DNA from 3 places in the Streptomyces sp. AC602_WCS936 genome. Region 1 is predicted to be linked to each of the others. Evidence: riboswitches for the same ligand, from Rfam matches in the RefSeq annotation. Region 1 holds a riboswitch; each other region holds the start of a gene.
What was found. Region 1 has a riboswitch for thiamine pyrophosphate ahead of KUM03_RS10135 (thiamine ABC transporter substrate binding subunit). Riboswitches for the same ligand answer to the same signal wherever they lie in the genome.

Region 1 (10,326 bases):
GGATCGAGCTGGGCGCGGCGGAGGAACCGACGGCGATCACCGAGGCGGCGGTCTCCATGGCACTGCGGGGCGTACGGGGCTGACGGCCCCGCCCGGAGAGGGCTCCCGGCATCCCCTCGGCGTGCGCGGCGCGCCGGGCACCCGCCGGGTGCCCCGTGGCCGGTGCGAGGCCGGCGTGCGGTCTCGGAGCCGCAGGGGCCCGCAGCCGTAGGGCGACGCCCACGTTCGCTACGCCCGTGGCCGGGCGGGCTCCGGTACCCCGAGGACCGGCAGCAGCACCGGAGGCCCTCCGTCGAGCAGCCAGGGCGGGAGCAGGGAGAGCGGGTTCAGGTAGACGTCGCCGCGCAGCAAGCCCCAGTGCAGGCAGCCCGTGCAGTGCGAGCCCGTCGGCTCCACCGTGCCGAGCACCTCCCCGGCCGCGACCTCGTCTCCCTTCTCCACCGACACCGACACCGCCACCGGTTCGTACGTCGTACGCAGCGGTGGATCCCCCGTCCCCGTCAGCTCGACCGAGACGACGCCCCGCCCCGCCACCCGCCCCGCGAACGACACCTTCCCGGCCGCCACCGCCCGAACCGGTGCCCCGGCCGGTGCGGCGAGGTCCACGCCGCGGTGGCCCCGGCCGTACGGGGTCGCCGGAGGCTCCCAGCCCCGCAGCACCGCCGGCCGGTCACCGACCGGCCAGCCACGCGCCACGACCGGACCTCCTGGGTCCGGCACGCCTGGGTCCGGCACCCCAGGGCCGGGCATCCTCGCCGCCGGCCTCTCCGGGCCGGGCATCGCCGGTTCGGGCGCCCCCGAGTCCGGCGCCCTCGAATCCGGCGCCCTCGAGTCCGGCGGCCCCGAGTCCGAGGGCCCCGCGTCCGGCGGCCCCGGCTCCGGGAGCCGGTCGACGCCCGAGACCTTCACCGCCGTCGCGGCCAGTCCCGACACGGCGCCTCCGGACGGACCCGACACGGCACGCCCGGCCGGACCCGACACGGCACCCCCGGCCGGTCCGTCCGCCGCACCCCCGGCCGCTCCCGCCACCGTCGGCACCGGTCGCGGCCGCCCCGGGGCCACGACCGTCAGCAGCAGCGCCACCCACACACCCGCACTCGCCCATCGCCTCGTTCGCATGCCGGAAACCGTCCCGCACTCCGCCGGTCGCCGCTCCGTCGTGTGGACCGTTCGCCGGTTGTGGACAGCCGCGTCACCCGGTACCCCGCGGGTCCCGTACACTTCTGATGGCGATCCGGGTCACCGGGTCGACTTCGCACGCCCCGACACGAGGCCGGTCAAGGCTCGTGTCAGCGCCCCTCGGTCCCTTGTGGCAGGCGCGTCGCGGGCGTCAGGCGCGGGAGCCGTCCGGCTCGCGCGGCACAACCGAGAAACTCAAGGAGATACGGCCATGGCCGTCGTCACGATGCGGGAGCTGCTGGAAAGCGGCGTCCACTTCGGTCACCAGACCCGTCGTTGGAACCCGAAGATGAAGCGCTTCATCTTCACGGAGCGCAACGGCATCTACATCATCGACCTGCTCCAGTCGCTGTCGTACATCGACCGCGCCTACGAGTTCGTCAAGGAGACCGTCGCCCACGGCGGCACGGTCATGTTCGTCGGCACGAAGAAGCAGGCGCAGGAGGCCATCGCCGAGCAGGCCACCCGCGTCGGCATGCCCTACGTCAACCAGCGCTGGCTGGGCGGCATGCTCACCAACTTCTCGACCGTCTACAAGCGCCTGCAGCGCCTGAAGGAGCTCGAGCAGATCGACTTCGAGGACGTGGCCGCCTCCGGCCTCACCAAGAAGGAGCTGCTGGTCCTCTCCCGCGAGAAGGCCAAGCTGGAGAAGACCCTCGGCGGTATCCGCGAGATGTCCAAGGTGCCCAGCGCCGTCTGGATCGTGGACACCAAGAAGGAGCACATCGCGGTCGGCGAGGCCCGGAAGCTCAACATCCCGGTCGTCGCCATCCTCGACACCAACTGCGACCCCGACGAGGTCGACTACAAGATCCCGGGCAACGACGACGCGATCCGCTCCGTCACCCTGCTCACCCGCGTGATCGCCGACGCCGTCGCCGAGGGCCTCATCGCCCGCTCCGGCGCCGGCAAGGCCGCCGAGGGTGACAAGGCCGCCGGCGAGCCGCTGGCCGAGTGGGAGCGCGACCTGCTCGAGGGCGAGAAGAAGGCCGAGGAGGCGCCCGCCGCCGAGGCCGAGAAGCCCGCCGAGGCTCCGGCCGCCGAGGCCGCCCCGGCCGCCGAGGCGCCCGCCGCCGAAGCCCCTGCCGCCGAGGCCCCTGCCGCGGACGCCGAGCAGGCCTGACCCCTCACCACCTTCGGGTTCTGGACGGCGGGGGCCCACGAAGCCCCCGCCGTCCGGCGCCCGTAGATCTTCAGACTTCGAGAGAGATTCCGGAATCATGGCGAACTACACCGCCGCCGACGTCAAGAAGCTCCGCGAGCTCACCGGCGCCGGCATGATGGACTGCAAGAAGGCGCTGGACGAGGCCGAGGGCAACGTCGAGAAGGCCGTCGAGGCGCTCCGCATCAAGGGCCAGAAGGGCGTCGCCAAGCGCGAGGGCCGCTCCGCCGAGAACGGCGCCGTCGTCTCGATCATCGCCGACGACAACACCTCGGGTGTCATCGTCGAGCTGAAGTGCGAGACGGACTTCGTCGCCAAGGGTGACAAGTTCCAGAACGTCGCCACGGCCATCGCCGAGCACGTCGCCAAGGCCGCCCCGGCCGACATCGAGGCGCTCCTCGCCTCCGAGATCGAGCCCGGCAAGACCGTCCAGGCGTTCGTGGACGAGGCCAACGCCAACCTCGGCGAGAAGATCGTCCTGGACCGCTTCGCGCAGTTCTCCGGCGGCTTCGTGACCGCGTACATGCACCGCACGATGCCCGACCTGCCCCCGCAGATCGGTGTCCTCGTCGAGCTGGACAAGCCGAACGCCGAGATCGCCAAGGGCGTCGCCCAGCACATCGCCGCCTTCGCGCCGAAGTACCTCTCCAAGGACGAGGTCCCGGCCGAGGTCGTCGAGTCCGAGCGCCGCGTCGCCGAGGAGACCACCCGCGCCGAGGGCAAGCCCGAGGCCGCCCTGCCGAAGATCGTCGAGGGTCGCCTCAACGGCTTCTTCAAGGACGCCACCCTGCTCGGCCAGCCCTACGCCCTGGACAACAAGAAGTCCGTCCAGAAGGTGCTGGAAGAGGCCGGTGTCACCCTGAAGCGCTTCTCGCGCATCAAGGTCGGCATCTGAGTCCGTACCGCGACGGACGCCCGACCCCGGTAGGGTCGACAGCAGTCGTCGGCGCCGTACGCGCATGCCGAGGCGCACGCGCGCGCGGCGGCGGACGACAGCAGATCTGACGAGGAGGCCATTGCCGCGTATGGGATGCGAAACACGCCCCCACCGGCAGTGGCCTTCTTCGTGTGTGTGACCACGTAAAAGAGGCGAGATCTCCATGACCACCAATGCCGAGAAGAGCGACGACGGCAAAGTACGCGGCCGCTTCATGCTGAAGCTGTCAGGAGAGGCCTTCTCCGGCGGTGGGGGCCTGGGCGTCGACCCCGACGTGGTGCACGCCATCGCCCGCGAGATCGCGGCCGTCGTACGCGACGGCGCTCAGATCGCCGTCGTCATCGGCGGCGGCAACTTCTTCCGCGGCGCCGAACTGCAGGTGCGCGGCATGGACCGCGCCCGCTCCGACTACATGGGCATGCTCGGCACCGTGATGAACTGCCTGGCCCTCCAGGACTTCCTGGAGAAGGAGGGCGTCGACTGCCGCGTGCAGACCGCCATCACCATGGGCCAGGTCGCCGAGCCGTACATCCCGCTGCGCGCCGTGCGCCACCTGGAGAAGGGCCGCGTGGTCATCTTCGGCGCGGGCATGGGCATGCCCTACTTCTCCACCGACACCACCGCCGCCCAGCGCGCCCTCGAGATCGACGCCGAGGCCCTGCTCATGGGCAAGAACGGCGTGGACGGGGTCTACGACTCCGACCCGAAGACCAACCCGGACGCCGTGAAGTTCGACGCGCTCGGCTACGGCGAGGTCATCACCCGCGACCTGAAGGTCGCCGACGCGACGGCCGTCACGCTCTGCCGCGACAACAGCCTCCCGATCGTGGTCTTCGAGCTGCTGAAGGAGGGCAATATCGCCCGCGCCGTCAAGGGTGAGAAGATCGGCACGCTTGTGGGTGACCAGGGCAGTCGGGACTGACCGGAGAAGCACCCCCCGTCCGTGGACACCACCTGTCCGGGGGACGGACGGGACGGGACCGGGCCGGGGGATGGACAATGTCCCGCCGGTCGGGAACCGTGCAGGAAGAACGCGACGCAGCCGGCCGCAGCTCCGACAGGGGACCGCAGCCGGGCCTACTCAAGACACGCAGGAGCAAGTGGTGATCGAAGAGACCCTCCTCGAGGCCGAGGAGAAGATGGAGAAGGCCGTCGTGGTCGCCAAGGAGGACTTCGCCGCGATCCGCACCGGCCGTGCGCACCCGGCGATGTTCAACAAGATCGTGGCCGAGTACTACGGCGCGCCGACGCCGATCAACCAGATGGCCTCGTTCTCCGTGCCCGAGCCGCGCATGGCCGTGGTGACCCCCTTCGACAAGACGGCCCTGCGCAACATCGAGCAGGCGATCCGCGACTCCGACCTGGGCGTCAACCCCAGCAACGACGGCAACATCATCCGGGTGGTGTTCCCCGAGCTCACCGAGGAGCGCCGCCGCGACTACATCAAGGTCGCCAAGGGCAAGGGCGAGGACGCCAAGGTCTCGATCCGCTCCGTGCGCCGCAAGGCCAAGGACGCGATCGACAAGCTCATCAAGGACGGCGAGGTCGGTGAGGACGAGGGCCGCCGTGCGGAGAAGGAGCTCGACGACACCACCGCCAAGTACGTCGCCCAGGTGGACGAGCTCCTGAAGCACAAGGAAGCGGAGCTGCTCGAGGTCTGATGAACGACTCTTCCTGGGGAGCGCCGCCACAAGCCGGGTACTGGGGGCCGTCCGACCGGGGACCTGTCCAGGGGGCTGCCCCGGCGGGTCCCGCGTACGATGCGCACTACGCGCAGCAGACTCGCCCCATGCCCATCGTGCCCGACGTACCCGAACACGGCGGAGACCAGGACGACGACCAGGGGGCCGCTCGGCTGAGCGGTCCCCTGTTCGACGACAGCCAGTCGGCGCAGCCGTATGCGGCGGCGCCGCGGAATCCGGAGCCCATGCCCGACGCCCCGCAGCCGGCGCAGCCCCTGCCGCAGCCGCCGAAGAAGAGCGCGGGGCGCGACCTGGGTGCCGCGATAGGGGTCGGCCTCGGACTCGGCGCGGTGATCATCGCGTCGTTGTTCGTGGTCAAGGCCGTCTTCGTCGGCGTGATCGCGGTCGCCGTCGTGGTGGGCCTGTGGGAGCTGACCAAGCGGCTCGATGAGCGCAAGGGCATCAAGGCGCCCCTCGTGCCGCTCGCCGTCGGCGGCGCGGCGATGGTCGTCGCCGGCTACGTACGGGGTTCCGAGGGCGCGTGGGTCGCCATGGCGCTCACGGCACTGGCGGTGCTGGTCTGGCGGATGACCGAGCCGCCGGAGGGGTATCTCAAGGACGTCACCGCGGGCCTGTTCGCCGCGTTCTACGTGCCGTTCCTCGCCACGTTCGTCGCGATGATGCTGATGGCGGACGACGGCGCCTGGCGTGTCCTGACCTTCCTGGTCCTCACCGTCGTCAGCGACACCGGGGCGTACGCCGTCGGCTGGCGCTTCGGCAGGACCAAGCTCGCCCCGCGCATCAGCCCCGGCAAGACCCGCGAGGGCCTGCTCGGCGCGGTCGCCTTCGCGATGGCGGCGGGCGCGCTGTGCATGCAGTTCGCGATCGACGGCGGCACCTGGTGGCAGGGCCTGGTCCTCGGCCTCGCGGTCGCCGTCAGCGCCACCCTCGGCGACCTCGGCGAGTCCATGATCAAGCGGGACCTCGGCATCAAGGACATGGGCACGCTGCTGCCGGGCCACGGCGGCATCATGGACCGCCTGGACTCCCTGCTGCCGACGGCGCCGGTGGTGTGGCTGCTGCTGGTGATCTTCGTCGGGTCGGGCTGAGGGCCGGTCGTCAGCCAGTGACCGAGCTCCGCCGCCCAGTTGGTGGCGGGGCTCGGTCCTGCCAGGCCACAGGGGGGAAGCATGTTCAGAAACCGACGGAAGAGAACACCGTCGTGCGACTGGTGCGACGCACCGGTGTCACGGCCCCGACGCTGGAGAAGGCGCCAGTACTGCGGCCCGGCACACCGCCGCAGGAGCCGGGTCGTCCGGGCCGTCCTGAACTTCCTCGACGGGATCACGTCGTGATACGCGTCCCACCTCGACGGCCTAATCGCCCCGGTACCGATCTGCGACACTGGGAACGTCATGCCTAAGCCCGGAGAACTCACATTCGTCGCCCCCCGCGGAGCCAAGAAGCCGCCGCGGCACCTCGCCGACCTCACGCCCGCCGAGCGCAAGGAGGCCGTCGCCGCAATCGGCGAGAAGCCGTTCCGCGCCAAGCAGCTCTCGCAGCACTACTTCGCGCGGTACGCGCACGACCCCGAGCAGTGGACCGACATCCCGGCCGGTTCCCGCGAGGGGCTCCGGGAGGCACTGCTGCCCGAGCTGATGTCGGTCGTGCGGCATCTTTCGACCGACCAGGGCACCACCCGCAAGACGCTGTGGAAGCTGTTCGACGGGACCCTCGTCGAGTCCGTCCTCATGCGTTACCCGGACCGGGTGACCATGTGCATCAGCTCCCAGGCGGGCTGCGGCATGAACTGCCCGTTCTGCGCCACCGGCCAGGCCGGCCTGGACCGCAACCTGTCGACGGCCGAGATCGTCCACCAGATCGTGGACGGCATGCGGGCGCTCAGGGACGGCGAGGTCCCCGGCGGGCCGGCCCGGCTCAGCAACATCGTGTTCATGGGCATGGGCGAGCCCCTCGCCAACTACAACCGGGTCGTCGGCGCCATCCGCCGCCTCACCGACCCCGAGCCGGACGGACTCGGCCTGTCCCAGCGCGGCATCACCGTCTCCACGGTCGGCCTCGTCCCGGCGATCCACCGCTTCACCGGCGAGGGCTTCAAGTGCCGCCTCGCCATCTCCCTGCACGCCCCCGACGACGAGCTGCGCGACACCCTCGTGCCCGTGAACACGCGGTGGAAGGTGCGCGAGGTGCTGGACGCCGGGTTCGAGTACGCGGCGACGTCGGGACGCCGGCTGTCCATCGAGTACGCCCTGATCCGCGACATCAACGACCAGGCCTGGCGCGGTGACCGGCTGGGACGGCTGCTCAAGGGCAAGCCGGTGCATGTCAACCTGATCCCGCTCAACCCGACGCCCGGCTCCAAGTGGACCGCCTCCCGGCCCGAGGACGAGAAGGCGTTCGTGGAGGCGATCGCGGCGCACGGTGTGCCGGTGACCATCCGGGACACCCGTGGCCAGGAGATCGACGGGGCGTGCGGCCAGCTCGCCGCGAGCGAGAGGTAACCTGACCGGCGGAAGTACGACCTGACAGAAATCACATCTTCATATTCCGACAGGGGAGCGCCACAGCGCTGAGAGTGCGGCACCGGCCGCAGACCCTCCGAACCTGGCCCAGGTCATTCTGGGTAGGGAGATCGGTCACCACTCGAGCTGTTGCGCCCTGCCCGGGACCCTCGCCAGGGGTTCCGGGCGGGGCCGCGTCTTCTCCTGGTCACCCAGGAGGAATTCAGTGAGCATCACCAAGAAGGTCACCGCCCTCGCCGTCGGGCTGGGCATGGCCGGCGGCCTCGCCGCGTGCGGATCGTCGTCCGACGGGGACGGCGGGGGTTCCGGCGACTCCAAGACCGTGACCCTCGTCAGCCACAACTCGTGGGCCGTCTCGAAGGACGTCATCGCCGCCTTCGAGAAGAGCTCCGGCTACAAGGTCGAGGTCCTGGAGGACGGCGACGCCGGGCAGGCCGTCAACAAGGCCATCCTCACCAAGGAGAACCCGCAGGGCGACGTCTTCTTCGGCGTCGACAACACCCTGCTGTCCCGCGCCCTCGACAACGGCCTGTTCCAGCCGTACGAGGCGAAGGGGCTCGACCAGGTCGACGCCGCGTACCGGACCGACACCGACCACAAGGTCACGCCCGTCGACACCGGCGACATCTGCGTCAACTACGACAAGGCGTACTTCAGCGAGCACGGGCTGACCCCGCCGGACTCCTTCGACGACCTGGTCAAGCCCGAGTACAAGGACCTGCTCGTCACCGAGAACGCGGCCGGTTCCTCGCCCGGCCTGGGCTTCCTGCTCGGCACCGCCGCCGAGTACGGCGACGAGGGCTGGCAGGACTACTGGAAGAAGCTGAAGGCGAACGGCGTCAAGGTCGTCGACAGCTGGGAGCAGGCGTACAACGAGGAGTTCTCCGGCTCGTCCGGCGGCAAGAAGGCCAAGGGCGACCGGCCGCTCGTCGTCTCCTACGCCTCCTCGCCGCCCGCCGAGGTGATCTACGCCGACCCGCAGCCGGACACCGCGCCGACGGGCGTCGCCCAGGGCACCTGCTTCCGCCAGATCGAGTACGCCGGCCTGCTGAGCAACGCCCAGAACCCGGAGGGCGGCAAGGCGCTCCTCGACTTCATGCTGAGCAAGCGGTTCCAGGAGGACCTGCCGCTCAACATGTTCGTGTATCCGGTGCGCAAGGACGCCGCGATCCCCGAGTCCTTCCGGAAGTTCGGTCCGCCGGCCGAGAACCCGCGGACCATGGACCCGGCGAAGATCGCCGACAACCGCGATCAGTGGGTCAAGTCGTGGACCTCGCTCGTCGTGAGGTGAAGCGGGCGGAGCGCGTGGAGCGCGTGAGGACCGTGCGCGGGAGCGCGGCGCGGCTCGGTCTGATGGCCGTGCCCGTCGCGTTCTTCGCGGCGTTCTTCGCCTACCCCGTCGCCGCGATCGTCGCGCGCGGACTGAAGGTCGACGGGGCCTGGCAGCTCGGGCGGATCGGGGAGGTGCTCGGGCAGTCCGACGTCCGGCAGGTGCTGTGGTTCACCACCTGGCAGGCGCTGGCCTCCACCGCGCTCACCCTGCTGATCGCCCTGCCCGGCGCCTACGCGTTCGCCCGCCTCGACTTCCCCGGCAAGCAGGTGCTGCGGGCCGTGGTGACCGTGCCGTTCGTGCTGCCGACGGTCGTCGTCGGCACGGCGTTCCTGGCGCTGGTCGGCCGCGGCGGGCTGCTCGACGAGCTGTGGGGCCTCAGGCTGGACACCACGGTGTGGGCGATCCTGCTCGCGCACGTCTTCTTCAACTACGCCGTCGTCGTCCGCACCGTCGGCGGCCTCTGGTCGCAGCTCGACCCGCGCCAGGAGGAGGCCGCGCGGATGCTCGGCGCCTCGCGGCTGACGGCCTGGCGGCAGGTGACGCTGCCCGCGCTCGCGCCCGCCGTGGCCGCCGCCGCGCTGATGGTGTTCCTGTTTACCTTCACCTCCTTCGGCGTCGTCCAGATCCTCGGCGGGCCCGCCTTCTCCACCCTGGAGGTGGAGATCTACCGGCAGACCTCGCAGGTCTTCGACCTGTCCACGGCCGCCGTACTGACGCTGGTCCAGTTCGTGGCGGTCGCCGCCGTCCTCGCCGTGCACGCCTGGACGGTACGGCGGCGGGAGACGGCCCTGCGACTGGTGGACGCGGCCACGATCGCGCGCCGCCCGCGCGGCACCGGGCAGTGGGCGCTGCTGGCGGGGGTCCTGGTCACCGTCGCCGGACTGATCCTGCTGCCGCTGGCCGTACTGGTCCAGCGCTCCCTGGACGCACCCGGTTTCGGCTACTACCGGGCGCTGACCCGCGCGGACGGCGGCACCTTCCTGGTCCCGCCGATCGAGGCGATCGGCAACTCCCTCCAGTACGCCGTCGCCGCCACCGCCATCGCCGTGGTGATCGGCGCTCTGGCCGCCGCCGCGCTCACCCGCCGCGACGCGGGCCGTTTCGTACGCGGCTTCGACGCCCTGCTGATGCTGCCGCTCGGGGTGTCCGCCGTGACCGTCGGCTTCGGGTTCCTGATCGCGCTGGACGAACCCCCGCTGGACCTGCGCTCCTCCTGGATCCTGGTGCCGCTCGCGCAGGCGCTGGTCGGCGTCCCCTTCGTCGTACGGACCATGCTGCCGGTGCTGCGGGCGGTGGACGTACGGCTGCGGGAGGCGGCGGCGGTGCTCGGGGCGTCGCCGTGGCGGGTGTGGCGCGAGGTGGACCTGCCGATGGTGCGGCGTGCGCTGCTGGTGGCCGCCGGGTTCGCGTTCGCCGTGTCGCTCGGGGAGTTCGGGGCGACCGTGTTCATCGCGCGGCCCGACAACCCGACGCTGCCGGTGGCCGTGGCG
Region 2 (10,326 bases), on a different contig from region 1:
ATGTACCACGCGTCGGCGTCCACGCTGAACCTGGTGCGCGCCTTCACCACCGGCGGTTACGCCGACCTGCGCCAGGTGCACGCCTGGAACCAGGACTTCGTGAAGTCGTCCCCGTCGGGCCAGCGCTACGAGCAGCTCGCCCGGGAGATCGACAACGCGCTGAACTTCATGCGGGCCTGCGGGACGGACCCGGCCGAGTTCCAGACCGTCGAGTTCTTCTCCTCGCACGAGGCGCTGCTGCTCGACTACGAGTCGGCGCTCACCCGCGTGGACTCGCGCACGGGGCAGCTGTACGACGTCTCCGGGCACATGGTGTGGATCGGTGAGCGCACCCGGCAGCTGGACCACGCGCACATCGAGTTCGCCTCCCGCATCCGCAACCCGATCGGCATCAAGCTCGGCCCGACGACGACGGCCGAGGAGGCGCTGCAGTACATCGAGCGCCTCGACCCGGAGCGCGAGCCCGGCCGGCTGACCTTCATCGTCCGCATGGGCGCGGACAAGATCCGCGACAAGCTCCCCGAGCTGGTGGAGAAGGTCACCGCCTCCGGCGCGACCGTCGCCTGGATCACCGACCCGATGCACGGCAACACCTACGAGGCGGCCTCCGGTCACAAGACCCGCCGCTTCGACGACGTGCTCGACGAGGTCAAGGGCTTCTTCGAGGTCCACAAGGCGCTCGGCACCCACCCGGGCGGCATCCACGTGGAGCTGACCGGCGACGACGTGACCGAGTGCGTGGGCGGCGGCGACGAGATCTTCGTCGACGACCTGCACCAGCGCTACGAGACGGCCTGCGACCCGCGGCTCAACCGCAGCCAGTCGCTCGACCTGGCGTTCCTGGTGGCGGAGATGTACCGGGACCAGTGACGGACGACCCCGCTGGGGGTCGGTGAATGGGGCGCGGGTCACACTCGATCCGCGCCCCCTTCCCTTTTGTCGATCTTGCGTGATGGGTAAGGTTAGGTTTGCCTCACCGATCAGTCGGGCCCTCCGGTCGTCGTCGGTACGGCACGACCTTGTACCCCGCTCGGGAGGTGAACCGCGTGTTCGTCTGCAGCTGCTTCGGTGTCACCGAGGAACAGGTGAAGAGCCACGCGGAAGCCGGCGCCTGCACGCCCCGGCAGATCGCCTCCGCCTGCAAGGCCGGCACCGACTGCGGCGGCTGTGTACGCCGCATCCAGGCGCTGCTCGGCCGGGGCGCCTGCCCCCGCCGTCAGCTGGCCGACCAGGGGGAGCCGGTCCTCGCGGAGCTTCCCGAGGCCGCCTAGGGCAAGACCCGGCTACAGTGAGCCGGGGTCGGACGCGTCCGGCTGGGACTGCTCGATCACCGTGGACAGGTACAGCGACTCGCCGAGCTTCTCGATCAGCTCCAGCTGGGTGTCCAGGTAGTCGATGTGATGCTCCTCGTCGGCGAGGATCGCCTCGAAGACGTTCGCCGACGTGATGTCGTGCTTGGCCCGCATCACCTCGATGCCCCGGCGCAGCCGGTCGATCGCCTCGACCTCGATCTCCCGGTCGGCCTGGAACATCTCGGTCACGCTCTGGCCGACCCGCACGTGGAAGAGCCGCTGGTAGTTCGGCAGGCCGTCCAGGAGCAGGATGCGGTCGGTGAGCACCTCGGCGTGGCGCATCTCGTCGAAGGACTCCGCGCGCGTGTACTTCGCGAGCTTGGTCCAGCCCTTGTGGTCCTGCAGCTTCGCGTGCAGGAAGTACTGGTTGATCGCCGTGAGCTCGGCGGTGAGCTGCTCATTCAGGAACTCGATGACCTCGGGGTCGCCCTGCATCGCTTGACGCTCCTTCGAACGGGAACTGGCGTGTTGCGCCGCATGATTGCACCGGCTTCCAAGATCGTCCAGTAAGTCTAGACTTAGTAAGTAAGTACAGGCTTAGTCCATTTTGTTGTCGATTGCCCGAATGTAAGTGGGGCGGGTCCGGGGCATCGGTCCGGGTCTGTCAGGATGGAGGCATGGGTCAGCCGGTGGAACACGAATCGGGAGAAGGCGGTTCGCAAGGAGCGCCGCGGTTCGAGCTCCCGCCGGGACAGCGACTGCAGCGCGGCTGGCCGGTCACGCACTACGGACCGGTCCCCAAGTTCCGCCCCGAGCGCTGGGAGTTCCGGGTCTTCGGGACCACCGCCGACGGTGAGAAGCACGGCTGGACCCACGACGAGTTCACCGCCCTGCCGTACACCACGGTCGTCGCCGACCTGCACTGCGTCACCAAGTTCAGCATGCTCGGCTCCGAGTGGGGCGGCGTCCCGGCCGCCACGATCCTGGACCTGGCTCCGCCCGGGCCGGCCGTCACCCATGTGATGGTGTGGGCCGAGTACGGCTTCAGCTCCAACCTCCGGCTGTCCGACTTCGCCGCGGAGCGCACCCTCTTCGCCACCCACAAGGACGGCGAGCTGCTCACCGCCGAGCACGGCTTCCCGCTGCGGCTGGTCGTGCCGCACCTGTACGCCTGGAAGGGCCCGAAGTGGGTCCGCGGCATCGAGTACATGACCGCCGACCGCCGCGGCTTCTGGGAGGAGCGCGGCTACCACAACATCGGCGACCCCTGGAAGGAGCAGCGCTACTCCTACCAGGAGGAGCCGGGGGACGGTCCCGGGCTCTGACCGGTCGGACGGTCGGACCGGTCGGTCTTCCGGGTCAGCCGTCGCGCAGCTTCTTCAGCCGCTCCACGTCCGCCGCGTGCCCCTCCTTGCCGCCCGGGGTCTCGATGACCAGCGGCACGCCCTCGGTCGCCGGGTGGGTCATCAGCGCGCGGAACGGGTCCTCGCCGATGTGTCCGGCGCCGATGTTCTCGTGCCGGTCCTTGTGTGCGCCGGCCACGTCCTTGGAGTCGTTGGCGTGGATCAGCTTCAGCCGGCCCTCGCCAACCGTGTCCACCAGCAGGTCCAGGGTCTGGTGCATGCCGGACGGCCCGGTCAGGTCGTGCCCGGCCGCGAAGATGTGGCAGGTGTCCAGGCACACGCCCAGCTTCGGGTGGGCGTCCAGCGCCTCGAAGTACGGCCCGAAGTCCCAGGTCCGCGAGCACAGGGAGGCGCCCTGGCCCGCCGTCGACTCCAGCAGCAGGTACGGGGCGTCGTCGTGGGTCAGCTCGTCGAGCAGCGGCAGCATGTGCTCCCGCACCTGCTTCAGCGCCACCGCCCGGTCCCGCCCACCGGTCGCGCTGCCGGTGTGCACGACCACGCCGAGCGCCCCGATCGCCCGCCCGCGCCGCAGCGAGTGCCGCAGCGACTCGACCGACCGCTCCACCGTCGCCTCGGTGTGCGAGCCGAAGTTGATCAGGTACGGCGCGTGCACGTACGCCGGGATCGACCCGGCCGCGCAGGCCTCCCGGAACGCCTCGTCCTGCTTCGGGTTGCCGGCCGGCGTGGCCCAGCCGCGCGGGTTGGCGACGAAGACCTGCACGGTCTCCGCCTTCAGGTCACGGGCGTAGGACAGGCCGACCGAGTGCAGGCCGCCGGCCACGGGGACGTGGCCGCCGACGGGATTGCGGGGGAGCGCGGGGGCGGGGGAGGGGGAGGAGGCGGACCGTTCACTGTTCACCCATTCAGGGTGTCATGACTGGTCACGCCCCCGGACCGTGAGTGCCGTCACCTGAGGGCGTCACCTGCGTGCGTCACCTGATGGTGATCTTGATGGTGGATCCCTTGGGAGCGGTGTCCCCGCCGTCCACGGACTGCTCCTTCACCGTGTCGCCGAACAGCCCGAGCAGACCGCGGTCCTCCTCCACGTCGAAGCCCGCGTCCTTCAGCTTCCGTTTGGCGTCGTCCACGCTGTCGCCGACCACGTCCGGCACCTCGATCATCTCGGGGCCCTTGGAGACCGTGAGGGTCACCGTGTCGCCCTCGGCGGCCCGGCTGCCCGAACCCGGCGTCTGACGGGCGACCTGGCCCTTGTCGTACTCCGAGTTCACCTGCTCGTCGGCGACCTTCACCTTCAGCCCGGCCTCGGTCAGCTCGGCCCGCGCGTCGGCCAGGTCGTCGCCGGTGACGTCCGGGACGTCGATCGGGCTGCCCTTGCTGACGACCAGCGCGACCGCGGAGCCCGCGCGCACGGTGGTGCCCGTCCTCGGCTTCGTGGAGATCACGAAGCCCTTCGGCACCTCCCCGCTGAACGCCCGGGTCACCATGCCCGGCTCCAGCCCCTCGTCCTTCAACACGGTCCGCGCCCGGTCCAGCTTGTAGCCCTCGACGTCCGGCAGCTTCACGGTGTCGGGGCCGTCGGAGACCGTGAGCGACACCGAGTCGTTCTTGCGGATGCGGGTGCCCACACCGGGGTCGGTGCTGATGACCTTGCCGCGCTCCACGGTGTCGCTGTAGGCGTGCTCGACCTTGCCGACGTCCAGCCCGGCGTCCTCCAGCCGGTCCCGGGCCTGCGCCTCCGTCTTGGACACCAGCGCCGGCACCTTGGTGAACTGGCCGGAGTTGATGTACCAGACGCCCGTGCCGACGCCGAGCACCAGCAGGACGGCGATGACGATCGCCAGCGGGCCGCGCCGCAGCTGAGGGCGTCGGCGCCCGGGCGGGGCCGCCGGGGGAGCGGTCAGCCGACTGGTGCGGTGCATCCCGTCGGCGTCCGCGGGGAAGGCGCCGTCCGGGCCGTCGCCGTCGCCGTCGTCCTCGTTGACGGGCAGCGGCCGGGGCATCGTCAGCGCGCGGGGGATCACGCTCGTGCGGTCCTCCGCGTTGTCGTGCTCCCCGGCGAGCGCCTGCGGCGGCACCGCGTCCAGCTGCTCCTCGGTGAGCGCGGCTCGGGCCTCACGGGTCTGCGCGAGCAGCGCCACGGCGTCGTGCGGCCGGATCTCCGGGTTGCGCGCGGTCGCTGAGGCGACCAGCTCGTCCAGCTCGTACGCCATCCCCGGCACCGCGGCCGACGGCGGCGGCACGTCCTCGTGCAGGTGCTTGTAGAGGACCTGGGCCGGGGAGTCGCCCTCGTGCGGCTTGCCGCCGGTCAGCATCTCGTACAGCACGACGCCGCACGCGTACACGTCGACCCGGGGGTCGGCCGCGCCCTGCTCGATCTGCTCGGGCGCCAGGTAGGAGACGGTGCCGAGGACGGAGCCGGTGGTGTTGGTGACCGTGTCCACGGCCCGGACCAGTCCGAAGTCGGCGACCTTGACCCGGCCGTCGTCCCCTATCAGCACGTTCTCCGGCTTCATGTCCCGGTGCACGAAGCCGGCCCGGTGCGCGGCGCCCAGCGCGGCCAGCACCGGCTCCAGGATGTCCAGCGCGGCCCGCGGCCTGAGCGCCCCGCGCTCGCGCAGCACGTCACGCAGGGTGCAGCCGGCGATGTACTCCATCGCCAGGTAGACGTACGCCCCCTCGGCTCCCTGATCGAACACCTGCACGACATTGGGATGGTCCAGCCGGGCGACCGACTTCGCCTCGCGGATGAAGCGCTCCACGAAGGTGGCGTCGGTCGCGAGCGTAGGGTGCATCACCTTCAGCGCGAGCACGCGGTCCAGGCGGGTGTCCACGGCCCGGTAGACCGTGGCCATCCCACCGACCGCGATCCGCGCCTCTACGCGGTACCGGCCGTCGAGCACCTGCCCGACGAGAGGGTCCTGAAGGGTCGTGTCCACGCAGCGAGTCTACGAGCCACCACGGACACCCGACGCCGCCGTCACCGATCGGCCCCGGTACTGCAGCGCACCTGTGACGCTTCCCACGCACGAGCACTCGAGTAGCCGCCCACGCACGGTCGGCCGCCGACGGCGCTCGACCCCCACGGGCGAGGCCCACCTCTTGCCCGACTGGAAACGGGTGGTGCGCGGGTGGGAGACCAAGACCCCAGGACAGCGCAGGCTCACTGAAAAGCGGGCCGCTCCGGATCCAGCACCGCAAGGCCCTCCGCAGGAGACGACGCCTCGGCGAACCGCCGCCGCGGAATCCGCCCCGCCCGCCGCGCGCAGCGCCCCGCCTCCACGGCGAACCGCATCCCCTCCGCCATCAGCACCGGTTCCTGCGCCCGCGTCACCGCCGACGCCAGCATCACCCCCGCACACCCCAGCTCCATCGCCAGCGCCACGTCCGACGCCGTACCGGCCCCCGCGTCCAGGATCACCGGCACGCGCGCGTGCTCCACGATCAGCTCGAAGTTGTGCGGGTTGCGGATGCCCAGCCCCGACCCGATCGGCGACCCGAGCGGCATGATCGCCGCGCACCCGACGTCCTCCAGCTTCCGCGCGAGGACCGGGTCGTCGTTGGTGTACGGCAGCACCGTGAACCCGTCGTCGACCAGCGTCTCCGCCGCGTCCAGCAGCTCGATCGGGTCCGGCAGCAGGGTGCGCTCGTCGGCGATGACCTCCAGCTTCACCAGGTCGGTCCCGAGCGCTTCGCGCGCGAGCCGCGCGGTGAGCACGGCCTCCCCGGCGGTGAAGCAGCCTGCCGTGTTCGGCAGCACCCGGATGCCGAGCTTCTCCAGCACCGACAGCACCGACCCGTGCACCGAGGCGTTCACGCGCCGCATCGCGACGGTCGTGAGTTCCGTGCCGGACGCCACCAGCGCCCGCTCCAGGACGTCGAGGCTGGGCGCCCCGCCCGTACCCATGATCAGGCGGGACCCGTAGGTCGTACCGCCGAGGACGAAGGGATCGTCGGCCATGGTCAGCCTCCTTGCACAGCGGTGAGGACTTCGACGCGGTCGCCGTCGGCCAGCGCGGTGGCGGCCCACCGCGCGCGCGGGACGACGGTTTCGTTGAGTGCGGCGGCCACTCCGGACGGCGCCGTGGTGAGCGTGCCCACCAGGGCGTCCAGGGCCGTGCCGGGAGCCACCTCGCGCGGCTCGCCGTTGACGGAGATGTTCATGCGGACTGCTCCGAGAGTTGCGGGAGTGCGGGAACCGCGGGGTCGGCGCCGAAGCGGCGGGGCGTGAAGGGACGGCCCTCCTCCGGGAGCTCCCCCGTGGCCAGGGCGTGCGCCATGACGTCACCGGTGACGGGAGTCAGCAGGACGCCGTTGCGGTAGTGGCCGGTGGCCAGCAGCAGGCCGTCCAGGGCGGTCGGGCCGAGCAGCGGGGCGTTGTCCGGGGAGCCGGGGCGCAGACCCGCGCGGGTCTCCGTCAGGGGCAGCTCGGTGATGCCGGGGACCAGCTCGTGGGCGTCGCGCAGCAACTCGTAGACGCCGCCCGCGGTGACCGTCGTGTCCCAGCCCAGCTCCTCGCTGGTGGCGCCGACGACCAGCTCGCCGCTCTCCCGGGGCACCAGGTAGACGGCGTTGCCGCGCACCACGGCACGCACCGTCCGGTTCAGCAGCGGCCCGTGCGCCCGCGGCATCGTCAGCCGCAGCACCTGCCCCTTCACCGGCCGCACCGGCGGCAGTACGTCCTGAGGCACGCCCGTGAGCCGTCCGCTCAGGCTGCCGCCCGCCAGCACCACCTGCCCGGCCGCCAGCACGGTGCCGTCGGCGGTGACGATCCCCGTGGCCCGTTCGCCGCCGTGCCCGACGGTGAGCCGGTCGGCCCACACCCGGTGGAGGACGACGCCCGCGCGTTCGCAGGCGGCGACCAGCGCGGCGGCCAGGCGCCGCGGGTCGATCTGGTGGTCGCCGTCCACCCGGAGCCCGCCGCGCACGCCAGGCGCGAGCATCGGTTCCAGGCGCCGGCACTCACGCCCCGACAGCCACTCGGACTCCAGGCCCGAACGCTGCTGGAGCGCGTGCAGCTCCCGCAGGTGGGCGCGGTCGTCGGCGTCCAGCGCCACGGCGAGGGTGCCGCAGCGGCGGTAACCGAGGTCATGGCCCGTGACGTCCGCCAGCTCGGCGGCGAACTCCGGGTAGCGGCGGGCCGAGGCGAGGTTCAGGGCGAGCAGCGTCTGCTCGCCGTAGTGCAGTTCCGTGACGGCGGCCAGCATTCCGGCCGCCACCTGGGCGGCGCCACCGCCCGGTTCGGGGTCCACCAGGGCGGTGGCGAGCCCGCGCTGCGCGGCCCGCCACGCCGTGACCAGGCCGATGATCCCACCCCCGACGACGAGGACGTCAGGTGTACGGGACGACGAGTGCGGTGGTGACGACATGGGCGTCCAGCCCCTCCCTTCGCCGGCATGACCCGGATCAGGTTCGTACGGTCGGAGGCCGCCAGCCTCCCTCTCAGCCCGGTGCGTCCGGGCTCCCGCGAGTGCCTTACGTTGGCCACCCTAGCCCGCAGCACATCGCACTCGTAAGGGAGCCTCCGCCCGTGGCACGCTCGCTCGACGGTCTGGTCCTCGCCCCCGTCGCCGACCAGGCGCCCGGCCAGGTGGGCACCCGGACCCGCTTCACCTACCACGAGCAGGACGGCGCCGTGTGGGCCGAGTACGCGGGCGGTGACGTCGTGCGCGGCCACCTCGTGGGCACCCGGGAGGGCGACCGCCTGGACTTCCGGTACGTGCAGCTCAAGGCCGACGGCAGCACGTCGTCGGGGCACTGCGTGTCGACCGTCGTGGAGCTGTCGGACGGGCGGGTGCGGCTGGACGAGACCTGGGAGTGGGAGTCGCAGCGGGGCAGCGGGACGAGCGTTGTGGAGCAGGTCACCGCGCACGAGCACTGACCGGCGATGTGCCGGGTGTCTAAGGTGATCAGGTGAGCGAGCAGACGCAGGAGCGGACCCCGGAGCGCCGCGTGGTCGTCGTGGGCGCGGGCATGGCGGGGGTGCAGACCGCGGTCGCCCTGCGCGAGCAGGGCTTCACCGGCCCCGTCACGCTGATCGGCGCCGAGCCGCACCAGCCCTACGACCGTCCCCCGCTGTCCAAGGCCGTCCTGCTCGGGACCGCCGAGGGCTCCGCCTTCGACGTCGACTTCGAGGCGCTCGGCATCACCCTGCGGCTCGGCTGCGAGGCCCTGGGCGTCCGCCCCGCCGAGCACGTCCTCGACACGTCCGAGGGACCCCTGCCGTACGACTGCCTGGTCCTGGCGACCGGCGCGGAACCGTTGCGGCTGCCCGGCGCCGAGGGCGTGCCCGGCGTGCACCTGCTGCGCACCCTGGACGACGCCGAACGGCTGCGCCCGGTGCTCGCCCGGCAGCACGACATCGTGGTCGTCGGCGCGGGCTGGATCGGCGCCGAGTTCGCGACCGCCGCGCGGGAGGCGGGTTGCGCGGTGACCGTGGTGGAGGCCGCCGACCGGCCGCTGGCCGGCGCACTGCCCGCCGAGGTCGCCGCCCCGATGGCGCGGTGGTACGCGGAAGCCGGCGCCGTCCTGCGCACGCACGCGCGCGTGGAGCGCGTCGAGCCCGGCGAAGGACCCGGGGAGTCCGGTCACGTGGTGGTCCTGGACGACGGTTCGCGGCTGCCCGCCGGCGCGGTCGTCGTCGGCATCGGCGCCCGGCCCGCCACCGCCTGGCTGGCCGGCTCCGGGATCGCCCTCGGCGCGCACGGCGAGGTCGTGGCCGACGACCGCCTGCGCACGTCCGCCACGGACGTGTACGCGGTCGGCGACTGCGCGTCCTTCCCCTCCGGCCGCTACGGGGAGCGGCTGCTGGTGCACCACTGGGACAACGCCCTCCAGGGCCCGCGCACGGTCGCCGCCGACATCGTCGGCGCCGCCGCCGGCGAGGTCCCCGAGGCCTACGATCCGGTGCCGTACTTCTGGTCCGAGCAGTTCGGCCGCTTCGTGCAGTACGCCGGTCACCACACGGCCGCCGACGCGACCCTGTGGCGCGGCGACCCGGCGTCCGCCGCCTGGACGGTCTGCTGGCTGCGCGAGGACCACCTGGTCGCCCTGCTGGCGGTGGGCCGCCCCCGGGACCTGGCGCAGGGCAGGAGGCTGATCCAGGCGGGCACGGCGATGGATCCGCGGCTGCTGACCGACCCGGCGAAGCCGCTGAAGGCGGCCACGGCGTAGTCCGGTTTCCGACTGTCAGTGCCAGATGGCAGGCTTGAGGCGTGACCGAGATTGACGCAAAGATCGATGCTCTCGTGCCTGCCTGGCTCACCGTTCCCGACATCGCCGAGATGCTCGGCGTCGAGGTGACCCGCGTGCGCCAGCTGATCAAGGAAGGCCAGCTCATCGCCGTACGCCGCGGCGAGAACCGCGCACTGCACATCCCGGCGGCCTTCATCGACGGGGACAAGGTCGTCAAGGGCCTGGTCGGGACCCTGACGCTGCTGCGGGACGACGGCTTCACGGCCGAGGAGATGCTGGAGTGGCTCTTCACGCCCGACGAGTCCCTGCCCGGCACCCCCGCGCAGGCGCTGAGCGAGAACCGTGGCACGGAGGTGAAGCGCCGCGCCCAGGCGCTCGCCGTCTGATCTGATACCCCGGGCGCCGGGGGTCCGCCTCGTGGCGGCGCCACCGCCGCGTCGTACCTTGGGCGGCGTATCCCTGCGAAGCTCCGTCCGGGA
Region 3 (10,326 bases), on a different contig from region 1:
CACGGAGGTCGCCGCCGATCTTCGTGGGCGGGTTGAGGTCGGCCTCGGTGAGCTCGGGCGGGCCGGCCTTGACGTACTTGGCGAGCAGCTTGACCTCGATGACGGCGAGGACGGCGTACAGCAGGGTGAAGACGGACATCGAGATGATGACTTCGGCCGTGGAGACACCGGGGGAGACCGCGTCGCGGGTCTGCATCACGCCGTAGACGACCCAGGGCTGACGGCCCATCTCGGTGAAGATCCAGCCCCAGGAGTTGGCGATCAGCGGGAACGCCATCGTCCAGAGCGCCAGGAGCCAGTACAGACGGGTGAGCCTCGTGCCGAGCGGCTTGCGCAGCAGGACCAGGTGCGGCACCTCGTCCTCCCCGGTCCGCAGGGCGGGCGGCAGCAGGAACTTCTTCCGCGTCAGCCACAGGCCCAGCAGGCCGAGGGAGAAGGAGGCCATTCCGAAGCCGATCATCCAGCGGAAGCCCCAGTAGGCGACGGGGACGATGGGCTTGTAGTCGCCGGGGCCGAACTTCTCCTGGAGGGCCTCGTTGGTGTCGTTGATGCCGGGCACGTACGAGTCGAAGTCGCTGTGGGCGAGGAAGGACAGCAGCCCGGGGATCTCCAGGGCGACCTTGTTGTGCCCCTCGTCGACGTCGCCGTAGGCGAAGACGGAGAAGGGAGCCGGTTCCTCGCCGTCCCACAGCGCCTCGGCGGCGGCCATCTTCATCGGCTGCTGCTCGTACATGACCTTGCCGAGGGTGTCGCCGCTGACCGCGGTGAGGATGCCGCCGACCGCCAGGGTGACGAGGCCAAGCCGGAGCGAGGTCCGCATCACCGGGATGTACTTCTTGCGCATCAGGTGGAAGGCGGCGATGCCCACCATGAAGGCGCCGCCCGTCAGGAAGGCCGCCGAGAAGCTGTGGAAGACCTGGTTGAGAGTGGTGTTCTGGGTCAGGACGGCCCAGAAGTCGGTGAGTTCGGCCCGGCCCTTCTCCTCGTTGATCCGGTAGCCGACCGGGTGCTGCATCCAGGAGTTGGCCGCCAGGATGAAGTACGCCGACAGCAGGGTGCCGATCGAGACCATCCAGATGCAGGCCAGGTGGATCTTCTTGGGCAGCTTGTCCCAGCCGAAGATCCACAGACCGATGAAGGTCGACTCGAAGAAGAAGGCGATCAGCGCCTCGAAGGCGAGCGGGGCGCCGAAGACATCGCCGACGAAGCGGGAGTAGTCCGACCAGTTCATGCCGAACTGGAACTCCTGCACGATGCCGGTGACGACACCCATGGCGATGTTGATCAGGAAGAGCTTGCCCCAGAACTTGGTCGCTCTGAGGTACTTCTCCTTCTCGGTACGGACCCAGGCGGTCTGCAGACCGGCCGTGAGTGCGGCCAGCGAGATCGTCAGGGGGACGAACAGGAAGTGGTAGACGGTCGTGATGCCGAACTGCCAGCGCGCCAGCGTCTCCGGCGCCAGAGCCATGTCCACGTCGTCACTCTCCTTGCATCGCCACTCGCCGTGGTCGGCGGCAGTTTGTGCGTGTATGTCACACCCAACTCGGGCGCAACCGAGACACGCTTGTGAACGCGTTCACATTCACAAGCAATTATGACGTACAGCTTTTCGACACCGGAAGGGGGGTCCCTTGTGACGTCAACCCCTTGGCGAGAACTTCAACATCTTGTTGAATTCGCCGCATGAAGATACGGATCTCATGGCCCGCGGGTCACCTCACCGCGACCCTCACCGACACCCTGAGCACGCAGGCGCTCCTCAAGGCCCTGCCGCTCACCGCCTCCGCCCACACCTGGGGCGAGGAGGTGTACTTCGACACAGGTGTGTCGGTTTCACGTGAAACGGACGCCCGGCAGGTCGTCGAGCCTGGCACGGTCGCCTTCTGGACCGACGGCGACGCCCTGGCGCTGCCGTACGGGCCCACGCCGATCTCGCGAGGCGACGAGTGCCGCCTCGCGAGTCCCTGTAACATCCTCGGCCGCCTCGACGGCGACCCGCGCCTGCTGGCGACGGTGCGGAACGGTGACCCGGTGCGCGTCGAACGCATCGACGCCTAGCAACTGAGGACGCCGCGCTACGACGACCCCGCCCGTGGGCGCGCCACAGCCGCCCTACAGCTCCTTGCGGAACTCCTGCGCCACCTTCAGGAAGATGTCGTTCGCCTCGCTCTCACCGACCGTCACCCGCACACCCTCGCCCGGGAACGGTCGGATGACCACGCCGGCCTGCTCGCACGCGTCCGCGAAGGCGACCGTGCGCTCCCCCAGCCGCAGCCACACGAAGTTCGCCTGGGTGTCCGGCACCGTCCAGCCCTGCGAGCGCAGCGCGTCGACCACGCGCGTGCGCTCGCACACGAGCGAGCCGACCCGTCCGATCAGCTCGTCCTCGGCCCGCAGCGACGCGATCGCCGCCTCCTGGGCGATGTGACTCACTCCGAAAGGCACCGCCGTCTTCCGCAGTGCGGCCGCCACCGGCTCGTGGGCGATCGCGAACCCGACCCGCAGGCCGGCGAGACCGTACGCCTTGGAGAAGGTCCGCAGCACGCAGACGTTGGGCCGCTCTCGGTACAGCTCGCAGCCGTCCGGCACCTCGGGGTCGCGGATGAACTCGCGGTACGCCTCGTCGAGGACCACCAGCACATCGCTGGGCACCCGGTCCAGGAAACGCTCCAGCTCGGCCCGTCGCACCACCGTGCCGGTCGGGTTGTTGGGGTTGCAGACGAAGATCAGCCGGGTCCGGTCGGTGATCGCGGCCGCCATCGCGTCCAGGTCGTGCACGTCGCCCGGGGTGAGCGGCACCTTGACCGACGTCGCGCCGCTGATCTGCGTGATGATCGGGTACGCCTCGAACGAGCGCCAGGCGTAGATCACCTCGTCGCCCGGGCCAGAGGTCGCCTGGATCAGCTGCTGCGCCACACCGACCGAACCGGTGCCGGTGGCCAGGTGGGAGAGGGGGACGCCGAACCGGTCGGAGAGTTCGCTCATCAGCGACGTACAGGCCATGTCCGGGTACCGGTTGAACGACGAGGCCGCGGCCGTCACCGTCTCCATCACGCCCGGCAGGGGCGGGTACGGGTTCTCGTTGGAGGACAGCTTGTAAGCCACCGGGCCGTCGGCAGCGGCGGGCTTGCCCGGCTTGTAGGTGGGAATACCCTCCAGCTCGGCGCGCAGCTTGGGGCTCGTCTCGCTCACCACAGTCCTCCTCATGACCACCACCGGCATCGAATACTTCTCACCTTAAGAGGATTCGGCGCCGCTGCGTATAGGTGAGGCCAGACCTCGTCCGTCACACCGGCATCAGGGGCATCAGGACACGAAGGCGCACGATTCAGGGGGCGCGCCGCACATATATCTACGCGCCGGTGGCTCGCGCCGTGGCGCGCATCCCTCGTGCAGGTGAGTTGAGACCTCTTCGCAACATCGGACACGCGGCAGGCCCTCAGTCGTCGGCACGTCAGGTACTGGGGTAGATGGCCCCATCTGGCTTGGTTTCCACGGCAGTTGATCCCTAACGATCTTGCAGAAACGTGACTGTCAACGCCTGCATATGCGTCCGCCCTACCCCACCCCATGAGCCCTACTATCGGCTCGCCATGACAGCAGCAGGGAAGCACCAGGTGAGCCGCGCGGAAACCTCACGCCGAGGCAGCCGGCCGGGCCGGGCGGGCATCAGGGACGTGGCCGCCGCCGCCGGAGTGTCCATCACAACCGTCTCCGACGCCCTCAACGGCAAGGGCCGACTCCCGGATGCCACCCGGCGCCATGTGCGCGAGGTCGCGGACCGACTGGGCTACCGGCCCTCGGCCGCCGCCCGCACGCTCCGCACCGGCAAGTCCGGACTCATCGGCCTGACCGTGACGACGTACGGGGATGAACCTTTCACCTTCACCGAGTTCGCGTACTTCGCCGAGATGGCGCGCGCCGCCACGTCCGCCGCGCTCGCCCGGGGCTACGCGCTCGTCATCCTCCCGGCGACCTCCCGTCACGACGTGTGGTCCAACGTCGCGCTCGACGGCACGGTCGTCATCGACCCCTCCGACCACGACCCGGTCGTCAGCGAACTCGTACGCCAGGGTTTACCGGTCGTCTCCGACGGCCGCCCGGCCGGCACGCTCCCTGTCACCGCCTGGGTCGACAACGACCACGAGGCAGCCGTACTCGGCATCCTCGACCACCTCGCCGACGCCGGCGCCCGCCGGATCGGCCTGCTCACCGGCACCACGACCGACACGTACACGCATCTGTCGACCACCGCCTACCTGCGCTGGTGCGAGCGCGTCGGCCAGGACCCCGTCTACGAGTCCTACCCGGCACACGATCCGTGCGCCGGGGCCGTCGCCGCCGACCGGCTGCTGGCCCGCCCCGACCGGCCCGACGCCGTCTACGGACTGTTCGACCCGAACGGCACCGACCTGCTCGCCGCCGCCCGCCGCTACGGACTGCGCGTCCCGGAGGACCTGCTGCTGGTCTGCTGCAGCGAGTCCACCGTGTACGCCAGTACCGAGCCGCCCATCACGACGTTGTCCCTGAAGCCCCGCCGTATCGGTACGGCGGTGATCCAGGTCCTGATCGACGCCATCGAAGGGCTCGCCCAGGACCAGCCGGTCGAACAGGTGATACCGACCGAGTTGATCGTCCGGACGTCTTCGCAGCGCCGCCCGCCCCGGACGACGGTCAGCCCGCCGCGGTCGCCCGAGCGCGAGTAGGACCGCCGCCCGGCGCGCCCGGAGCACGGTCGTGCCACCGTCGCGGACGGGCGAAGCCGGGCCCAATCGGGGCGAAAGCCGCGGTGAACCGGAGTCCTGTTCTGATTCACCACCCCTGGGTCATCACACAGCGCGATCCGCATTCCTATGATGGGCCCACACACCGCGGGCCGCTGCGACCAGGCAGTCCGAAGCGGTGCAGATGCGGCGCGATGGTGGAGGGGTCGATGACTCAGGGGGCCGGTCAGGGACCCGAGGTGCAGCGGACGGCGACGGTGCGCGACTTCCGGGTGCCCGCGTACGTCCACGAGGCCGCTCCGTACGCCGCCCCTGGACCGCAGGCGAGCGAGGCCGCCCCGCCGTCCGAGGAGGGGCACGAGGAGGCTCTTCCGGACGGGTACACGCCCACCCAGCGAGATCTGCCCGTCATCCGTCGGGGTGACACGGTCCAGGTGACCGTCGACCCGGAGCCGGTCCAGGTGACACAGTCCGCCACGGGACAGGGCCCGCTGTTCGTGGTCGGCGACGTGCACGGCTACCTCGACGAGCTGGTGGCCGCCCTGCGGGAGAAGGGCCTCATCGACGCGGGCGGCCAGTGGTGCGCCGGCACCACGCGGCTGTGGTTCCTCGGCGACTTCACGGACCGCGGCCCCGACGGCATCGGCGTCATCGACCTCGTGATGCGGCTGTCCGCCGAGGCCGCCGCGGCCGGTGGCTACTGCAAGGCGCTGATGGGTAACCACGAGCTGCTGCTGCTGGGCGCCAAGCGGTTCGGCGACACGCCCGTCAACTCCGGCGCGGGCACCGCCACCTTCCAGGCGGCCTGGCTGCTGAACGGCGGCCAGAAGACCGACATGGACCGCCTGCAGGATCACCACCTGCAGTGGATGGCCCGACTCGACGCCATGGAAGAGGTCGACGGCCATCTCCTGGTCCACTCGGACGCCACCACCTACCTCGACTACGGCCGTTCCATCGAGGAGGTCAACGACACCGTCCGCGAGGCGCTCACGCGCAACGACGCGGAAGAGGTGTGGGACCTGTTCCGCAAGTTCACCAAGCGCTTCTCCTTCCGCGACGAGGGCGGCGCCGACGCCGTGCGCTCCCTGCTGGATACGTACGGCGGCACCCGGATCGTTCACGGCCACAGCCCCATCCCCTATCTGTTGGGCGAGGTCGGCTCCGAGGACGGCGAGGACGACACCCGTACCGCGGTCGAAGGACCTCACGTCTACGCGGACGGGCTGGCCATCGCGATGGACGGCGGCGTGACCATGGCCGGAAAGCTGCTGGTCCAGCAACTGCCGCTCGAATCCTGACCGTTCGCCGAACGGGCATTTCGGCGGCGGCCTCCTCACAGGTCGGCACCCAATTTCTGGAAACCCCCTGTCACCCTCCACCGTCACCGCTCTACCATCGGCTTATCCGTAGCAGGCTCCCCTCCGTTTCTGCCCGACGGCTCGTTGGCATGCGAGCCCCAAGCCCTACGGAGCATCGGGGGATGCACATGAACAGCGTTCCGCAGCACCTGCCGAACGAGGACCGCCAGGAGTACGAGCGGATCCTCGACGAGGCGCTGCGCTCCGCACCACGCCGCCCGGAGCTGGCCGCTGTCGGACAGCGGCTCAACTCCGAACAACTGCGCACCATGGCACTCAGCGCCACCGCCCTCATCACCGCGGCGGCCACCACCGAGTACCAGCACTACGTCAAGGTCCGTGAGGAACTGCGCCACCCGGCGCCGTCCGCCAAGGACCCGGCCACGCGCGGATCCGGCTCCGAGGAGCAGGGTCCGGGCGCGGCAGGACTCGCCGCCACCATGGGCGAGGTCGCCGAGGCGACCGGTGCGGGGGCCGTGGCCGTCGTCGCCGTCCTGGCGCCCGTCCTGGCCGGCACCGCCGCAGCGATCTTCCTGCTCGTCGGTTACCTCCTGAAGGTGCTCGACCCGGGGCAGACCTTCGCGCAGACCATGCTCACCACCGGGTGGGTGTTCGGCGCCGTGACCGCGGTCGCGATCCTCGTCGCCGCGGTGGGTCTGCTGCTCACCGCACTGCGCAACCGCCCCTTCGCCGAGCCCGGCTTCTACGGCGAACTCGACGAGGAAGTGGTCCGGGCCAGGGACGCCTGGCACGAAGCCCTGCTGGAGCGGGGCATCCTGCCGTTCCTGCGGGAGGCACTCGCCGATCCGGGCGCCGCGGCCCTGCGCACGGGACCGGCGGCGCCGACGAGCCGCATGCCGCACCTCGGCTACGGCCGTCCGGGCTTCACGAGCCCCGGTGAGGGCACCGCCACCGGCCCGGGCCCGAGCTACTCGAGCCCGGACTACAGCAGCCCGGACTTCGGCGGCCCGGAACACCGGCCCGATTAGTCACCTCCCGGGCGCCGTACCCCCCTTGCCTTCGGGGGTACGGGGCACCGGGCCGGGTGACGTCAGTCGGCGATCGGCAGGTACACCCGGTTCCCGCTCGCCGCGAACTCCTTCGACTTCTGGAGCATCCCCTCGGCGACCTCCTCGGGAGACGCGCCCTCGGCGGCCGCACCACCGAACCGCTCCGTGATGCTCTGGCTGATCTTCATGGAGCAGAACTTCGGCCCGCACATCGAGCAGAAGTGAGCCGTCTTGGCAGGTTCGGCGGGCAGTGTCTCGTCGTGGAACTCCCGCGCCGTGTCCGGGTCGAGGGCCAGGTTGAACTGGTCCTCCCACCGGAACTCGAAACGGGCGTCCGACAGCGCGTCGTCCCACTCCTGGGCACCCGGGTGACCCTTGGCGAGGTCGGCGGCGTGGGCGGCGATCTTGTAGGTGATGACGCCGGTCTTGACGTCGTCACGGTTGGGCAGGCCCAGGTGCTCCTTGGGCGTGACGTAGCAGAGCATGGCCGTACCCCACCAGGCGATCATCGCGGCACCGATGCCGGAGGTGATGTGGTCGTAGGCGGGCGCGACGTCGGTCGTCAGCGGGCCGAGCGTATAGAACGGAGCTTCATCGCAGATCTCCTGCTGAAGGTCGATGTTCTCCTTGATCTTGTGCATCGGGACGTGGCCCGGGCCCTCGATCATGGTCTGTACGTTGTAACGCTTGGCGATCGTGTTGAGTTCCCCGAGCGTGCGCAACTCCGCGAACTGCGCCTGGTCGTTGGCGTCCGCGATGGAGCCCGGCCGCAGGCCGTCACCGAGCGAGTAGGTGACGTCATAGGCGGCGAGGATCTCGCAGAGCTCCTCGAAGTTCTCGTACAGGAAGGACTCCTTGTGGTGCGCCAGGCACCACGCCGCCATGATCGACCCGCCGCGCGAGACGATGCCGGTCTTGCGATTCGCGGTCAGCGGTACGTACGCCAGGCGCACACCGGCGTGGACCGTCATGTAGTCCACGCCCTGCTCGGCCTGTTCGATGACCGTGTCCTTGTAGATCTCCCAGGTCAGCTCCTCGGCCCGGCCGTCGACCTTCTCCAGGGCCTGGTAGAGCGGCACGGTCCCGATGGGGACGGGGGAGTTGCGCAGCACCCATTCGCGCGTGGTGTGGATGTTGCGGCCGGTGGACAGGTCCATGACCGTGTCGGCGCCCCACCGGCTCGCCCAGGTCATCTTCTCGACCTCCTCCTCGATGGAGGACGTCACCGCCGAGTTGCCGATGTTGGCGTTGACCTTCACCAGGAACCGCTTGCCGATGATCATCGGCTCGATCTCCGGGTGGTTGACGTTGGCGGGCAGCACGGCTCGGCCCGCCGCGATCTCCTCGCGGACCACCTCCGGCGCCACGTTCTCCCGGATGGCCACGTACTCCATCTCCGGCGTGATCTCTCCCCGGCGTGCGTACGCGAGTTGCGTGACCGCGCTGCCGTCCCGGCCGCGGCGCGGCTGGCGCGGGCGGCCGGGGAAGACGGCGTCGAGGTTGCGCAGGCCGCCACGCGGCGAGGTGTGCTTGATTCCGTCGTCCTCGGGGCGAACGGGACGGCCCGCGTACTCCTCGGTGTCACCGCGGGCGATGATCCAGTTCTCCCGCAGCGGCGGCAGCCCCCGGCGGACATCGGTGTCGACGAGCGGATCGGTGTACGGGCCCGAGGTGTCGTAGAGCGTGACCGACTTCCCGTTGGTGAGGTGCACCTGACGGACCGGCACCCGCAGGTCGGGGCGCGAGCCCTCGACGTACGCCTTGTGCCAGCCGATGGACTTCCCGGCCTCCACGGTCTCCTCCTGGGCGGAGTTCTGAGCGGAGGCAGGCGTGCGTGCGTCCTTGATGGTCATGAGACCTACTCCCTACGCCGGCATTACCCGGTAACAGGTTCGGCGGTCGACGCAGCGGCTTCCGTCTGACGACGCTTCGTGGGATACATCACTCGGGTTCGGTGACGTTTCCCGTGAAACATCGCTGGGACGGAGGTCAGCGCCCTCTCAGCCCGGTGCTCCGAGCTCCCGCGTGTACAAAGGTGCCTCCACGCTAGCGTCAATTCGGGCGCGGTGAACAGAGGGCCCCCCTCGTTCTTGCGATGATCGGTCGGTGACCACACCGCAGCATCCCCCCTTCCCACCGCACGAACCCCGCCGCGGACCGGGCACCGAGCACGGCGACAACCGCGGAGCCGGTCCGGCCTCACCCGGTCCTCACGGCGCGGGCGGAGACCGACATGACGCGGGGGGCGGGCACGGCTCGGGCGGTGGGCAAGGCCCTGGCGGCGGGCACGGTGCCGGCGGGGGCCATGGCTCGGGCGGCGGAGACGGGGGCGGTGGACACAGCCACTCGCACGCGCACAGTCATGGTCCGGCGGCGCCCGTCTCGCGGCATCTGCGGAAGGTCATCGCCGCGGTCCTCATCCCGTTCGCCGCGGCCGTGCTGATCGGCCTCGCGGTGCTGTGGCCGGGCGGAGCCCCGCCGCACGAACGCACCGGGGTCGGTTTCGACCGGCAGACGCAGCAGGCCACGGTCACCAAGGTGGTCGAGCTGAGCTGTCAGTCCGTGAACGCCTCGGGCGTTCCCCCGACCGGCGACACGTCCACCGCCGAGGGTTCCTCCGCGGTGCAGCGGGCGAACGGCGACTGCAAGCGGGCCACGATCCGCGTAGACAGCGGCAGCGACAAGGGCCGCACCTTCACCGAGATCGTGCAGCCGGACCAGTCACGGCAGTTGCACGAGGGCCAGAAGGTCGTGGTCGCCTACGAGCCCTCCGCGCCCGAGGACCTGCAGTATTCGGTGACCGACATCAACCGCCGTGTCCCGATGGCGCTGCTCGCCGGCATCTTCGCCCTCGCGGTCGTGGTCGTCGGCCGTCTACGGGGTCTCATGGCCCTGGTCTCGCTGGCCGTCAGCTTCCTGCTGCTCAACTTCTTCATGCTGCCCGCGATCCTGCAGGGATCGAACCCGCTGCTCGTGGCGGTGATCGGATCCAGCGCCATCATGCTGATCGCGCTGTACCTGTGCCACGGTCTGTCGGCCCGCACGTCCGTGGCGGTACTGGGCACGCTCATCTCCCTGGTGCTGATCGGCGTGCTCGGGTCGCTGTTCATCGGCTGGGCCGCGCTCACCGGCAATACGGACGACAACACGGGCCTCATCCACGGCCTGTATCCGACGATCGACATGAGCGGCCTGCTGCTCGCCGGAGTCATCATCGGTTCGCTCGGTGTC

Region 2: linked by a shared signal. The riboswitch ahead of thiO (glycine oxidase ThiO) and the one ahead of KUM03_RS10135 (thiamine ABC transporter substrate binding subunit) in region 1 are both predicted to bind thiamine pyrophosphate.
Region 3: linked by a shared signal. The riboswitch ahead of thiC (phosphomethylpyrimidine synthase ThiC) and the one ahead of KUM03_RS10135 (thiamine ABC transporter substrate binding subunit) in region 1 are both predicted to bind thiamine pyrophosphate.

The regions. Positions count from the first base shown of each region.
Region 1 is NZ_JAGMUF010000021.1:33,816-44,141, reverse strand. Features, by position in the region: gene KUM03_RS10175 (TetR/AcrR family transcriptional regulator) at 1-83, shown strand, start outside; gene KUM03_RS10170 (M23 family metallopeptidase) at 229-780, opposite strand; gene rpsB (30S ribosomal protein S2) at 1,391-2,302, shown strand; gene tsf (translation elongation factor Ts) at 2,400-3,236, shown strand; gene pyrH (UMP kinase) at 3,442-4,200, shown strand; gene frr (ribosome recycling factor) at 4,382-4,939, shown strand; gene KUM03_RS10145 (phosphatidate cytidylyltransferase) at 4,939-6,069, shown strand; gene rlmN (23S rRNA (adenine(2503)-C(2))-methyltransferase RlmN) at 6,376-7,482, shown strand; TPP riboswitch at 7,524-7,629, shown strand; gene KUM03_RS10135 (thiamine ABC transporter substrate binding subunit) at 7,709-8,794, shown strand; gene KUM03_RS10130 (iron ABC transporter permease) at 8,857-10,326, shown strand, end outside.
Region 2 is NZ_JAGMUF010000090.1:707,869-718,194, forward strand. Features, by position in the region: gene KUM03_RS28565 (class II 3-deoxy-7-phosphoheptulonate synthase) at 1-870, shown strand, start outside; gene KUM03_RS28570 (bacterioferritin-associated ferredoxin) at 1,038-1,271, shown strand; gene bfr (bacterioferritin) at 1,284-1,787, opposite strand; gene KUM03_RS28580 (sulfite oxidase-like oxidoreductase) at 1,970-2,617, shown strand; gene KUM03_RS28585 (deoxyribonuclease IV) at 2,652-3,554, opposite strand; gene pknB (Stk1 family PASTA domain-containing Ser/Thr kinase) at 3,628-5,592, opposite strand; gene KUM03_RS28595 (thiazole synthase) at 5,817-6,614, opposite strand; gene thiS (sulfur carrier protein ThiS) at 6,617-6,817, opposite strand; gene thiO (glycine oxidase ThiO) at 6,814-8,022, opposite strand; TPP riboswitch at 8,020-8,131, opposite strand; gene KUM03_RS28610 (hypothetical protein) at 8,184-8,534, shown strand; gene KUM03_RS28615 (NAD(P)/FAD-dependent oxidoreductase) at 8,567-9,826, shown strand; gene KUM03_RS28620 (Rv2175c family DNA-binding protein) at 9,868-10,233, shown strand.
Region 3 is NZ_JAGMUF010000026.1:47,792-58,117, reverse strand. Features, by position in the region: gene KUM03_RS12055 (cytochrome ubiquinol oxidase subunit I) at 1-1,474, opposite strand, end outside; gene KUM03_RS12050 (cyclophilin-like fold protein) at 1,684-2,058, shown strand; gene hisC (histidinol-phosphate transaminase) at 2,113-3,192, opposite strand; gene KUM03_RS12040 (LacI family DNA-binding transcriptional regulator) at 3,594-4,706, shown strand; gene KUM03_RS12035 (metallophosphoesterase family protein) at 4,919-6,025, shown strand; gene KUM03_RS12030 (hypothetical protein) at 6,208-7,074, shown strand; gene thiC (phosphomethylpyrimidine synthase ThiC) at 7,137-8,948, opposite strand; TPP riboswitch at 8,941-9,130, opposite strand; gene KUM03_RS12020 (YibE/F family protein) at 9,202-10,326, shown strand, end outside.